Regions from separate parts of the Serratia sp. GW822-FHT06D09 genome, predicted to be linked through region 4. Evidence: predicted binding sites of a transcription regulator. Region 4 holds the regulator's gene; each other region holds the start of a gene.
The links. The regulator Fur, encoded in region 4, represses iron uptake genes when iron is present. The targets are predictions, from matches to a motif close to ATAATAATGAGAACNACTATCAA.
Positions count from the first base shown of each region.

Region 1 (3,526 bases), on a different contig from region 4:
CGCCACCATGGGGCTGGATCCGGGCCTGCGTACCGGGGTCAAAGTGGCGGTAGTCGATGCTACCGGCAAGCTGGTCGCCACCGACACCGTATACCCGCACACCGGTCAGGCCGCTAAAGCCGCCGCCATCGTCGCCGCACTGTGCATCAAGCATAAAGTGGAGCTGGTCGCCATCGGCAACGGCACCGCATCGCGCGAGACCGAACGTTTTTACCTCGACCTGCAACAGCAGTTCAGCGAAGTCAAAGCACAAAAGGTGATCGTCAGCGAAGCCGGCGCTTCGGTGTACTCCGCTTCCGAACTGGCGGCGCTGGAATTCCCTAACCTCGACGTCTCGCTGCGCGGTGCGGTATCCATCGCACGTCGTCTGCAGGATCCGCTGGCCGAGCTGGTCAAAATCGATCCGAAATCCATCGGCGTCGGCCAGTATCAGCATGACGTCAGCCAAAGCCAACTGGCGAAAAAACTCGACTCCGTGGTCGAAGACTGCGTGAACGCCGTCGGTGTGGATCTGAATACCGCCTCGGTGCCGCTGCTAACCCGCGTAGCCGGCCTGACGCGCATGATGGCGCAGAATATCGTCACCTGGCGTGACGAAAATGGCCGCTTCAGCAACCGCGAACAGCTGCTGAAAGTCAGTCGCTTGGGGCCGAAAGCCTTTGAACAGTGTGCCGGCTTCTTGCGTATCAACCACGGCGACAACCCACTGGACGCCTCGACCGTTCACCCGGAAACCTACCCGGTAGTCGAACGCATTCTGGCCGCAACGCGGCAGGCTCTGCAGGATCTGATGGGCAACCCGGCGGCGGTGCGCAGCCTGAAGGCCAGCGACTTTACCGACGAGAAGTTCGGTGTGCCGACGGTGACCGACATCCTGAAGGAGCTGGAGAAGCCAGGCCGCGATCCGCGTCCGGAATTCAAAACCGCAACCTTTGCCGAAGGGGTGGAAACCCTCAACGATCTGCAGCCGGGGATGATCCTGGAAGGTTCGGTCACCAACGTCACCAACTTCGGTGCCTTTGTTGATATCGGCGTGCATCAGGATGGGTTGGTGCATATCTCCTCGCTGGCGGACAAGTTTGTCGAAGATCCGCACACCGTGGTGAAAGCCGGTGACATCGTCAAAGTGAAGGTGATGGAAGTGGACCTGCAACGTAAACGCATTGCATTGAGCATGCGTCTGGACGAGCAACCGGGTGAAGGTTCCCCACGGCGCGGTGGCAATTCAGCGCCGGCCAAGGACAACACCTCGCGACCGCAGGCCAATAAGTCCAAACCACGTGGCGCTAACACCTCGGCAGGCAACAGCGCCATGGGTGACGCACTGGCGGCGGCCTTTGGCAGAAAGTCGTAGTCAGGCGGCCAGCAGAAAACGCATGAGACACAGGGAGGGGGTTAACCCCTCCCTTTTCCGCTAAATACCCTCATCATTTTTTGACCCGCCTCAATAAACCCGCATTTTTATTCGCTGCCGCCGACAGCCCTGATAATTCCGGTTTTAAGCCTGAAAGCCACGCTAAATAGTCATTTATTAACATCTCTATTAACATTAAATTCTCATTCCGGTATTTCTCAGCGAAACACAAATGCTTAGCGCTCGTATTCAGCAGGCAATATGTTGCCTAATAAATACCGATATTGACGTCACCGAATCAAAGCTGTCGAATCTGTCACTACTTTTTTCAAACCGGAAAAATTCACTACAAATACGTAACTGATTTAACTCACCATTCGCATTTGCACCCCACCAGGCTGGGTGATAAAAATAGCGCTGTCAGGCAATTGCATTCTCTAAATGTGATCGCCACAACCTTTGGTTACCAATACCCCTATTTTTTGTATTGAATACGATAATTATTCTCACTATTATTATTTTGCGTGTTCACTGCATTGCCTCATGGATTGAAAGCGTCGGCAGCCCGTGGTTTTTATCTCGGGACTGCCATTGGAACGTTCTTTTATCATCACCAGCCCAATAGCCTGGGCTTAGAGAAGGTTACATGCATCTTCTGCCTAAACGGTCTTATAAGATCGCCGGCTTCGCCAATGAAATCGGCCCGGCTTATCGCCAAAAACTTTTATCCCTCGGCATGCTGCCGGGCTCGTCTTTTGAAGTGGTACGCGTCGCGCCATTGGGTGACCCCATAGAAATAAAAACCCGCCGCGTCAGCCTGGTGCTGCGTAGGAAAGATCTGGCCCTGATCCTGCTCGACGGCTAGTCCTGAGCCGCCTTGCTTTGGCCATGCATCTTGCCTGGCCCAATTTCCATTGACTGATATCACGCTAAATTATGAAAAAACTCACTATTGGCTTAATAGGCAACCCCAACTCCGGTAAAACTACGCTGTTCAACCAGCTGACCGGGGCACGCCAGCGGGTCGGTAACTGGGCGGGCGTGACGGTAGAACGCAAAGAAGGCCTGTTCACCACGCCGCAATCACAGGTCAAACTGGTCGATCTGCCCGGCACCTACTCCCTGACCACCATCTCGGAGCAAACCTCACTCGACGAACAAATTGCCTGCCACTACATTCTGAGCGGCGACGCCGATCTGCTGATCAACGTGGTCGATGCTTCCAATCTGGAACGCAATCTATACCTGACGCTGCAACTGCTGGAGCTGGGCATCCCCTGCATTGTCGCGCTGAATATGTTGGATATCGCCAAAAGCCAAAAAATTAATATCGATATCGCGGCACTGTCGGCGCGTCTCGGCTGTCCGGTGGTGCCGATGGTGTCCACCAAAGCCGACGGTATTGGCGTGCTGAAGCAGATGATCGACAACCATCAGTTCAATGAATTAAAAGCGCTGGTGAACTACCCGCCGCTGCTGCTCAAGGAAATGACCACGCTGAGCGACGCCATGCCGCAGACCCTGCCAAGCGAGCAACGTCGCTGGCTGGCGCTGCAGATGCTGGAAGGCGATATCTACAGCCACCAGCTTGCCGGCCCTGCGGCGGCCCTGCTGCCGGCGGCCAAACAGGCGCTGCAGCGGCAACAGCAGGAAGATCCTGCACTGGTGATTGCCGATGCGCGTTATCAGTCAATCGCCACCCTGTGCGATGCCGTGAGCAATTCACAACAGGCCATGCCGAACCGTCTGACCGAAGCGCTGGATAAAGTGATCCTCAACCGCTGGTTAGGGGTGCCCATCTTCCTGCTGGTGATGTATTTGATGTTCCTGCTGGCCATTAACCTCGGCGGCGCACTGCAGCCGATCTTCGATATCGGGTCGGCGGCAATCTTTATTCAGGGTATTCAATGGCTGGGCTATACCCTGCACTTCCCTGAATGGTTGACCATTTTCCTGGCGCAGGGGGTCGGTGGTGGTATCAACACCGTGCTGCCGCTGGTGCCGCAAATCGGCATGATGTACCTGTTCCTGTCGTTCCTCGAAGACTCCGGCTATATGGCGCGTGCGGCGTTCGTGATGGACCGCCTGATGCAGGCGCTCGGGTTGCCCGGCAAGTCTTTCGTGCCGCTGATCGTCGGCTTCGGCTGTAACGTGCCTTCGATCATGGGCGCA
Region 1 covers NZ_JBXALO010000012.1:108,362-111,887, reverse strand. The annotation lists gene AC1RKG_RS22200 (Tex family protein) at 1-1,354, shown strand, start outside; gene feoA (ferrous iron transporter A) at 2,001-2,219, shown strand; gene feoB (Fe(2+) transporter permease subunit FeoB) at 2,291-3,526, shown strand, end outside.
Region 1: a site for Fur is predicted at 1,848-1,870, ahead of feoA (ferrous iron transporter A). Genes of this name have one in related genera too.

Region 2 (3,526 bases), on a different contig from region 4:
ATCTGCGAGCGGTGTTTGAAGGCCAGGTACGCGGGGTTTGTCGCGCACTGCATGTTGGCCGTAGGCATCAGGTGTGGCAGATTGAAATCTTCGATTCGCGCGGCCGCCTTTGCTGCACTTCGCGTTTAACTACCGCAGTGATCGATTAAGTTTCCTTCCCCCGCAGGCATTCCGGCCTGCGGGTTTCTTGTCAGTCGGCGGGGTTACAGCTGAAACGGCACCCGCTTGACGAAGTCCTTCTGGAAGGCGTTGGCTTTCTCCCAGGTGCCTTCCATCGCGTATTTCTGGCAGATCAGGGTCAGGGTATGGCGTGCAAAATGGTAGCTCTGAACCCGAAACAGCTGGCAGCGCTGCGGATTGTTGATTTCCACGATCAGCCGATTATGCAGCTTGCTCAACGCGTGCAGATAGCTTTCATCATCGCCGTTTTCCAGGCACAGATTGGCCATGTTGAGGCTGACGTTGTTGTAGCGTTTCAGGTGGTTGATATTGCACTCCGGCCGCCTGAGCGACGCTTCCGCCATGTAGAAATCTACCGTGGCGTCACGCACGCTGAACTTATAGTCATCAATTTTGCCCAGCAGCCACGCATTCATCGAGATATTCATTTGCCCGCGCTCAATTTGTAATTGAATGATAATCATTATCATATTTACTGGCGCGTTTACGATCAATCATTCTGTTGAAATTTTTATCGCGGCAGGGGGATGCATTGAGCGCACGGCGACCCAATATGGTCAGTAACGACTAAACTTTAGTCATAGAGCGTGCGAATTGTCTGCCTGCAGTGAAGCGCGAAAGAGTGGGAAAAGTCCCTTATTGTCGATAAACGCATTTTTAAGACAGACAAAATTCAGAAATAGGTATTTTCTATGAATGTTTAAAGCAAAATAAAAATCCGGATCTGTAAAGCGTTCGAGCCAATAGGCATGCGCGAAGGTAGTACAGGATGTGCTGTAAATTCATAGGGATAAATTGATCCCCTTGCCGACCTGCAGCGATTGTGTCGCTGACTGTCCCGCGCGCTTGCCGCATGCCGAAACGAAAATCCGGGTTTTTGGCGGATACCCCCGCAAAACAAACGGTTGAAGTGATAATTGTTATCACTAACATAGTAGCAACCCAGATTGGCTGTGGAAAAACACGAGTGTGAGGTAGGCCATATGCAAACGGAAAATGTCGGCACCTTTTCTCTGGACGAAAATGTCTGGCAAGGCATTTTGCTCAGTGATAATGCCGTACAACAAATTACTAAATTAATGCAGCAGGATCCGCAGGTGAAGGGGCTGCAGCTCGGGGTGAAGCAGTCAGGCTGCGCCGGGTTTGCCTATGTGCTGGATCTCACCCGTGAACCCGCTGACGACGACCTGCTGTTTGAGCGCGATGGCGCCAAACTGTATGTGCCGTTAAAAGCCATGCCGTTTATCGATGGCACCACGGTGGATTTTGTCCGTGAAGGGCTGAATCAGATATTCAAATTTAACAACCCTAAAGCTCAGCATGCCTGCGGGTGCGGCGAGAGTTTTGGCGTTTGAGCGATGCAATCAACATGACACGAAGCAATGTAGAAATGCCTAATGAAGTGCAGGCTTGGGTCAGCGAAGGTCGCTATAAAGAAGGCTTTTTTACCCAACTGGCTACCGACGAGTTAGCGAAAGGCATCAACGAAGACGTGGTGCGCGCCATCTCGGCCAAGCGTAACGAACCTGAGTGGATGCTGGAGTTCCGCCTGGAGGCTTACCGTGCCTGGCTGCAAATGGAAGAGCCGCACTGGCTGAAAGCCAACTATGACCGGCTGAATTACCAGGACTACAGCTATTATTCGGCGCCGTCCTGCGGCAGTTGTGATGACGCCTGCGGCTCGCAGCCCGGCGCAGAACAGCAGCCCGGCGCGGTCACGGACAACAATTACCTGACCAGCGAGGTTGAACTGGCGTTTAACCAGCTCGGCGTGCCGGTGCGAGAAGGCAGTGAAGTGGCGGTGGACGCGATCTTTGACTCCGTCTCGGTCTCCACCACCTATCGCGAGAAGTTGGCCGAGAGCGGGGTGATTTTCTGTTCGTTCGGCGAGGCGATCCACGAATACCCGGATCTGGTACGCAAATACCTCGGCCGCGTCGTACCCTCAAACGACAATTTCTTCGCCGCGCTGAACGCCGCGGTGGCCTCTGACGGTACCTTCGTCTATGTGCCGAAGGGCGTACGCTGCCCCATGGAACTGTCGACCTATTTCCGTATTAACGCCGCCAAAACCGGGCAGTTCGAACGCACCATCCTGATCGCCGACGAAGGCAGCTATGTCAGCTACATCGAAGGCTGCTCGGCTCCGGTACGCGACAGCTATCAGCTGCATGCGGCGGTGGTGGAAGTGATCCTGCACAAAGACGCCGAAGTGAAATACTCGACCGTACAGAACTGGTTCTCCGGCGGTGACAGCAAGGGCGGGATCCTGAACTTTGTCACCAAGCGCGCACTGTGCGAAGGCGCCGGGTCGAAAATGTCCTGGACCCAGTCGGAAACCGGCTCGGCCATCACCTGGAAGTACCCGAGCGTGATCCTGCAGGGCGACAACTCTATCGGTGAATTCTTCTCTGTGGCGCTGACCAGCGGCCATCAGCAGGCGGACACCGGCACCAAGATGATCCACATCGGCAAGAACACCCGTTCGACCATCATCGCCAAAGGTATCTCTGCCGGGCACAGCGAAAACACCTATCGCGGCCTGGTGAAGATCCTGCCGGGGGCGGAAAACGCCCGTAACTTTACCCAGTGCGACTCGATGCTGATCGGGCCGGACAGTGGCGCCCATACGTTCCCTTATGTTGAGGCGCGTAACAACAGCGCGCAGCTGGAGCATGAAGCCACCACCTCAAAAATTGGCGATGACCAACTGTTCTACTGCCTGCAACGCGGCATCAGTGAAGACAATGCCATTTCGATGATCGTCAACGGATTCTGTAAGGACGTGTTCTCTGAGCTGCCGCTGGAGTTCGCCGTCGAGGCGCAGAAGTTATTGGCCATCAGCCTGGAACACAGCGTGGGCTAATCGCCGGATTTACAGCGCGAAAGCGCGACCTAAGGACACTGCATGTTAAGTATCAAGAATTTAAAAGTCAGCGCGGAAGGCAACGAGATCCTCAAGGGTCTGGACCTGGAGATCAAACCCGGTGAAGTGCATGCCATCATGGGGCCGAACGGCTCGGGCAAAAGCACGCTTTCGGCGACCCTCGCAGGGCGCGAAGAGTATGAAGTCACTGAGGGCGAGGTGACCTTTAAAGGTAAAGACCTGCTCGAGTTGGATCCGGAAGACCGTGCCGGCGAAGGCGTGTTTCTGGCGTTCCAGTACCCGGTGGAAATTCCCGGCGTCAGCAACCATTTCTTCCTGCAGACGTCCGTGAATGCGGTGCGAAAATACCGCCAGCAGGAGGCGCTCGATCGCTTCGATTTCGCTGATTTTATCGAAGAGAAGATTGAACTGCTGAACATGCCGCCCGATCTGCTGACCCGTTCGGTCAACGTCGGTTTC
Region 2 covers NZ_JBXALO010000001.1:195,304-198,829, forward strand. The annotation lists gene menI (1,4-dihydroxy-2-naphthoyl-CoA hydrolase) at 1-149, shown strand, start outside; gene AC1RKG_RS00920 (hypothetical protein) at 204-608, opposite strand; gene sufA (Fe-S cluster assembly scaffold SufA) at 1,164-1,535, shown strand; gene sufB (Fe-S cluster assembly protein SufB) at 1,550-3,046, shown strand; gene sufC (Fe-S cluster assembly ATPase SufC) at 3,089-3,526, shown strand, end outside.
Region 2: a site for Fur is predicted at 1,091-1,113, ahead of sufA (Fe-S cluster assembly scaffold SufA). Genes of this name have one in related genera too.

Region 3 (3,526 bases), on a different contig from region 4:
CGCTGGTAATCCAAACCCAGCATCACCTTATGATCCAGCGGCCCGGTAGCAAAATCGGCTTCCAGTTGGTTATCAACGGCGAAGGCATCCAGCGAAGTGGCTGAACCGCTGTAATAGCGATTCAATAGGCTGTGATCGTCATTCCAGCCAATCTGGTACACCTGCTGTAATTCAACATTGGAGTGGGTGTAGCTGGCGTTCTGGCGGAATGACCAAATGTCGTTAAAACTGTGCGAGAAAGCGTAGCTGTAAATCTGTTCCCAACGTTTGAACACATTGCGGCTGCTCTCGCCATCAAAGAAGCCACGCCCCAGCTTGTCACCGGAACTGGAATAGAGGCTGCCATCTGCAGGTACCGCACTGTGATAACCGCCTGAGGGATCTTTTTGCAGGTAAGCTTTCAGCAGCAGCGAGGTATTTTCATCCGGCTGCCACAGTAATGACGGTGAAATGGCATAGCGTTCCTCACGTTGATGGTCATACATGGTTTCGCTACTGCGCGTCATCCCGGTCAACCGATAAGCCCACTGTTCCGACAGCGCGCCGGTCACATCGAAAGCGCCACCCTGGGTGTTGTTATTGCCTGCCATCAGGTTAACGTGCCCTTCCGTGGCAAACTGGGGGCGCTTGGAGGTCAAAGCGACCAATCCGCCCGGAATGCTTTGCCCGTACATGACCGATGAAGGCCCTTTGATAACGTCGATGCGTTCCAGGAACCAGGGGTCAACCTGCAAGGCATTATAGGTGCCGCCGTCACTCAATAACCGCAGACCATCAAGGAAGGTGTTATTAACGTCGCCACCGTGAAAACCACGTAACGCAATGGTGTCATAGCGCGTTGCACCACCGGCGAAGTTAGTGAAAACACCAGGTGTATATTTCAGGGCATCATTAACCGTTTGAGTATTCTGGTCGGTCATTTGTTGGCGCGTCACCACCGAAACGGACTGTGCAGTCAGGATCAAGGGTTTATCGGTTTTGGTCACCCCCTGGCTGGTCGTGGCTTGATAGCCGTGCGTCGCTGCTTCCGCCGTATCCGCGGGTTTAGCAGTAACAACCAGAGTATCCTCAGCGAAAGACACCAGCGGCAGGAACATCGCAAACGCACACAAAACCCGTGACCGTTTGACAGGAAAAATCATCGGCATACCTGTAATCCCCAGTAAAAATCATTAAATGACACCCAAAAGCCCCCCTGTCAGCAGCGCTGGCTGACAACTTGCTCAGATGTTCAATCGGTGTGGTGAATGTAAACAAAGTGAAATATTAATGATAATTATTATCTTTATCGATAGTAAATTTCAAGCATCAGGCAACTTTTAATAAGCAAACAAAGCGTTCTGTTCAGCCCGCAAGCACATAAACCAGAAAGCGTTTATGCATATGAAAAAAAGACAAAAAAAAAGCCAGCTCCAGGCTGGCAAGAAAACGGGATGTCATATGAACCCTGTCAGGCCAGACGAGCGGAGCGCATAAGGAGACAACCCTTCACCTCTCAACTGGCAATCAATAATGATAACGACTATCATTATCCTTTACGAACGAATTTCTATCTACAACTTTCTGCCGTTACGTCTCGATTGGCGTTCAACGAGAACGTTTAATGAACCAGGCATGCAAACGGCCAGCCACCAGCAAAATACCACCAAGCAGAACATTCGCCATTACCCACAGCGTTAATATGTATATAAAAGTCTGGTAGAGTGGAATTCCCCGTGCGGCGGAAAAGGGATTAATGTGCCAAATCCGAATAATAAAGAAGGGATTTAGGTTAAACCATTGGCAAAATATAGCGACCAACAGCGGCGGCAGAAAAAAATAAAATCCCAGCGTAGCTATCAGCAAGCACAGAGCGAAGCGCTCGTTTTTATACTCTTTCATATCAATGAATTACCATTATAATTCGGCTACAGCAAGCTTGAGCATGACGTTTTGAACAGACCCGATAGACGCCGAATAGTTCCCACTTTAAGGTAAAATAAAGCCTGTCTGGCGTTTAAATTTCATTTAGTTTTTTGGTGTTATAACGCTAGTCAGCTCAGGAGGCTCCAATGATACCGGACGATCGCCCTATCCCGCCAAACCGCAAAAAACTTAAAATCATCTTTGGCTGGTATATATATACCGTTTATGCGTTGCTGATCTTTAATATTTATCTGGCAGTATATAACGGCTGTGTCAGGCACCCGATTGAAGCGCCACTGATCTCAGCGTGCCACAGCTTGTTCATCGCGTTTATGCTTTACCACGTGTTGAAAAAACGCACCTATTTCGCTTGGGTCATGCTGGCTTACTATATCCTGATGCGCTTGTATTACGCCAACCTGCTGCACATCGAGTTTACTCTCTGGAGCCGTGGGCTGGTGTTCATTCTGCTGACGCTGCTGCTGGCGGGCACAGTCTCTGTCGGCCAGCTCGCGACACCGCCGCTGCGCCAAGATTGGCTGGCTAACCTGGGGTGGAGACAATGGGCTACGTTAGCCGTTCTGTCGGGGGTGCTGACGCCGTTAATTACCACCGATTATTTAGGCTGACGGCCAGCATCTAACGGGGGATATGGGGTTCCGAGATATCAACCAGACGGCAGACCTTGGTGTAGTTATTGGATTTTTCACATATTTTATCAGTGACAAATACGCCAAGGTAGCTCAGCACCAGCAAATAACCGGCCATGCATAAAATGAAAATAAGCGTTCTCACCGATAGGACCAACCTGACAACAAAACCCTGACTATCATACCTTGCTTATCCCTGTTTAGACTATTTCAAAGTATTTCATTAATCCGCTGGTCATTTCAGAGGCCAGAATGTTATGTTATTACATACCATGACAAGCCAGCACAGATGCATTAATGGAAAGCCAAACCCCGCCGTTACTTACCGTAGAACACCTGACGCTCTCACTGAACGCGGAGGTCAAGGTCCACGATCTGAGCTTCACTTTGCATGCAGGTGAACGTTTATGCCTGCTGGGCGCATCGGGTTCCGGCAAATCACTGACCGCCGCCGCCATTCTGGGCACGCTGCCGGTCGGAGCAACGGTTAGCGGTTCGATTCGACTGCAAGGGCGAGAAGTTAATGGTCTGCGTTTGCAACGGCGCAAAAACACTGAATTGGCAGCCATTTTTCAGGATCCTTTTACCAGCCTCAATCCCCTGACCACCGTGGGCCAGCAATTGAGCCTGGCGCTACGCAGCCAAAATCCCCTGACGAAATGCCAGGCCCAGCACTGCGCCGCGGAATTACTGACAGCGTTGGGAATGTCGCCGGACAACGTTATGACGCGTTACCCCAATCAACTGTCCGGGGGCCAATGTCAGCGAATATGTGCAGCACTGGCCTTACTCGGTGAGAAAAGCCTGTTGATCGCAGATGAACCTACCACCGCTCTGGACATGGTCAGCCAGCATCAGCTGATTGATATCCTGAAAAGCTACACCGAACGCCCCAGCGCGCCGGCGTTACTGTTTATTACTCACGATCTGGCCGTTGCCGCCGGTCTGTGTCAACGTGCCATCGTGCTGGT
Region 3 covers NZ_JBXALO010000003.1:667,915-671,440, reverse strand. The annotation lists gene AC1RKG_RS10905 (TonB-dependent siderophore receptor) at 1-1,148, opposite strand, end outside; gene AC1RKG_RS10900 (hypothetical protein) at 1,588-1,881, opposite strand; gene AC1RKG_RS10895 (hypothetical protein) at 2,052-2,534, shown strand; gene AC1RKG_RS10890 (ATP-binding cassette domain-containing protein) at 2,853-3,526, shown strand, end outside.
Region 3: a site for Fur is predicted at 1,264-1,286, ahead of AC1RKG_RS10905 (TonB-dependent siderophore receptor). Genes of this name have one in related genera too.

Region 4 (3,526 bases):
ATCTGTTCGCAGATGAACGCCGTCCGGGGCGCCCGAAAACCAACCCGCTATCCCGAGATGAACAGCTTAGAATCAATAAGCGTAATCAGCTTCGACGCGATAAAGTCCGTGGCTTACGGCGTGTGGAACTGAAGATCAACGCGGATGCGGTGGACGCCCTGAACAAACTGGCGGAACAGCGTAATATCAGCCGCAGCGAGCTTATTGAGCAAATGCTGCTGGCACAACTGGCGGACGAGCAGCCAGAACATTGATCATTGCAGCCGCACATGCGGCGCGGCGTTAAGGATGACGCCCGATCAACACCGCTTTATTCCACCCGGCATCGCATTAAAGTGATAAATACCCGGGGTAAATTTCTGGCATGATACGCACTTACCGGTAAGAGATAATCTCTTGCCATGGCATCATTTTAATCGGTGTTATCGTAGTCTACGCTAACATCGTGAATGCAATTTATTGAATTTAAAGGTTATACGCGATATGGCTAATGTAGGCATTTTCTTTGGCAGCGACACTGGCAATACCGAAAACATTGCCAAGATGATCCAGAAAATTCTTCAGCAGCAGTTTGGTAAAGAGGTGGCTGAAATTCATGACATCGCCAAAAGCAGCAAAGAAGATCTGGAAGCTTTCGATATCCTGCTGCTCGGTATCCCAACCTGGTACTACGGCGAAGCGCAGTGCGACTGGGACGATTTCTTCCCAACGCTGGAAGAAATTGACTTCAACGGCAAGCTGGTTGCGCTGTTCGGCTGTGGCGATCAGGAAGACTACGCAGAGTATTTCTGTGATGCGATGGGTACCATTCGCGACATCATTGAACCGCGTGGCGCCGCGATCGTAGGCCACTGGCCGACCAAGGGTTACCACTTTGAAGCGTCCAAAGGCTTGGCCAACGACAGCCATTTCATCGGCCTGGCCATTGACGAAGATCGCCAACCTGAGCTGACCAACGAACGTGTTGAAGGCTGGGTAAAACAAATCGTCGAAGAGCTAAGCCTGGCCGAAATCGTCGGGTAACGCCAAAGGTTGAACAAAAGCCCTGCAAAGTGCATAGTGTGCCGGCAGGGCCATCATTGGCAGTACAAATTACTGCAATAGAAGCTACAGATTTGTAACTTCCCACACCATCAAGGTAGACTGAGTTTCCGGTTTATCCCATTCATCAAGACGTTGCATGTATAACATGCAATTGTGCAATTATAGCTTTGTTAACAACCGGCGGTTTCCATTTAGAGCAACCGGTTCTATAATGAGACGCAATTAACTCTTTGTGCCGACCGATGCCAAAGGCGAGAACGCCTCAACTTGATTAGCATAGTAACAGGACTGAATCCGCATGACTGACAACAACACCGCATTGAAGAAGGCCGGCTTAAAAGTCACGCTTCCGCGACTCAAAATCCTGGAAGTACTGCAAAATCCGGAATGCCATCACGTCAGTGCGGAAGATCTGTACAAAAAACTGATAGATATGGGCGAAGAAATTGGCCTGGCTACGGTTTACCGCGTACTGAACCAATTTGATGATGCCGGCATTGTGACCCGTCACAACTTCGAAGGCGGCAAGTCCGTGTTCGAATTGACCCAGCAACATCACCACGATCACCTGATTTGCCTGGATTGCGGCAAAGTGATCGAATTCAGCGATGAGTCTATCGAAGTGCGTCAGCGTGATATCGCCAAACAACACGGCATCAAGCTCACCAACCACAGCCTGTACCTGTACGGCCACTGTGAAACAGGTGACTGCCGCGAAGACGACACCCTGCACGACAAAAAATAATGTCCTAACCGGCATTGAAAACCGCCTTAACGGCGGTTTTTTTGTGCCTGCGATAATAGGATAAAAAATCCCCGGACAGGCCGGGGAAAGTTCACAGCGTTAAATACAACAATTGCAGCGGCACTTCTCTACAGCACTTCTCTCGCTTCCCACTTACACTCACAGCACTCCCCCACCCGCCGACACGCGGATGAGCAAACCTCTTCACAGCTCATACTCAAGAAACAGCAACCGATCAAAAAACAGCGACCAGGCGTGATCGAATACACCTCGAACACGGAACCCCTTGTTCAGATAGATTTGGCTGGCATCACTGCGTTGCCATACGCACAGCACGATATTTTTCGCCTGGTGCTGTTGTGCTCGCTGCCTTATCTGCGCAAACAGCTGGTTAAAATGCCCTAGCCCGCGGAATTGGCTCTCAATCGCCAGACTGCAGATGAAATAGTCATCCTCAGTGCACTGGCTTTGGACAAAGCTGTCATAAGCCTCATCAAGCGGCCTTATTTCATCGCGATAATGATAATCCGCTTCTATGCCATACAGCTCGCTAATGGTGGCCGCATTAAAAAAACCGACAAACTCTCCACGCCGATCGTAAGCTACCGTGATCAGCCCCAGATAAGGCTCAATATTTTGCGCCTGCTGTAATGACACCAGATCCAGCCCGGCTCGATTGCCAACAGAACAGTACTCAAGGTAGCTGGTACTGAAAATCAGCTTCGCCATACGGGTTTTATCTGTTTCACTCGCCTGGTGTCCAGGCAGAAAATGCAATGCCCCACCCGGCTCCGGCAAAACCGCCCCCCCTACCCCAGCGGTCGGACACCAGTAATTACCCGCCGTAATCTGCCGCCGGTTATCGGCGATCAGGTACTCGCCAAATAGCTGGTTTACCCGATCAAGCGTGCGGTCATGGGAAAGTACGGAATAATAGTGGTAATGGTCAATATCGGAACGGATCTGCGCTGGATAGGCCATACGCGGCACTTCATCAACGGTAAATATTTCCGCATAACGTGCCAGATCCAGCGGCTGCTCAAGCTGCCAGTCCACCTGCTCCAGCCGGCTGACGCATTGCCGGTAGCTGTGTTGCTCTTCCTGCGACAGCGGTAGTCGTTCATTGGTGATCACATCCTCCAGCAGACGCATTCCGCGAATACCGCAGGTGACGGCCTGTGGGTGCGCATCATAATGGACGCCATAATCCTGGCAGAAGCGATCGTGACTGAGGAAAGAGCGGCCTATGTGGCGACTCCACAGCTGATAAAAGGGATCAAACAGTTTGCGTTCATAATCCGAATTCTTGTCCGGGACTTCGCCGCTTTCCGCCGCAAAGATCTGATCCAACCCCGCCAGCATTCGGCACAGTGAGATATCGCCCTTGCGGCTGACTATCATGCCGGTTTCATCGAGAAACAGATTCAACCAGCTGACGTGGCTGACCTCGCCCTCAGCCAGGAACTGAAGATAATCAGGCACCTCTGGTTTGATCAAAAACAGCGTCGCCGACCGGTGGGGTATGGTATCGATATCCATATACAGCCCCCCCATCTCGATCAAAATCAGAAAACGGAAGTAGTCGGAAAGCGTGGCGTAATAGCGCTTATCGTGCAGTTGATGGATAAAGCCCAGGTTGTCGCCGACCCTTTTTTGCGCCAGTTCGCTCAGCGAATGCACCTGCAGGCGATGGTTGCCCGCATCATACTCCCCCAGGTAGCCGCCTTTTATCACCGG
Region 4 covers NZ_JBXALO010000005.1:45,958-49,483, forward strand. The annotation lists gene ybfE (LexA regulated protein) at 1-254, shown strand, start outside; gene fldA (flavodoxin FldA) at 484-1,023, shown strand; gene fur (ferric iron uptake transcriptional regulator) at 1,343-1,789, shown strand; gene AC1RKG_RS13475 (glycosyltransferase) at 1,994-3,526, opposite strand, start outside.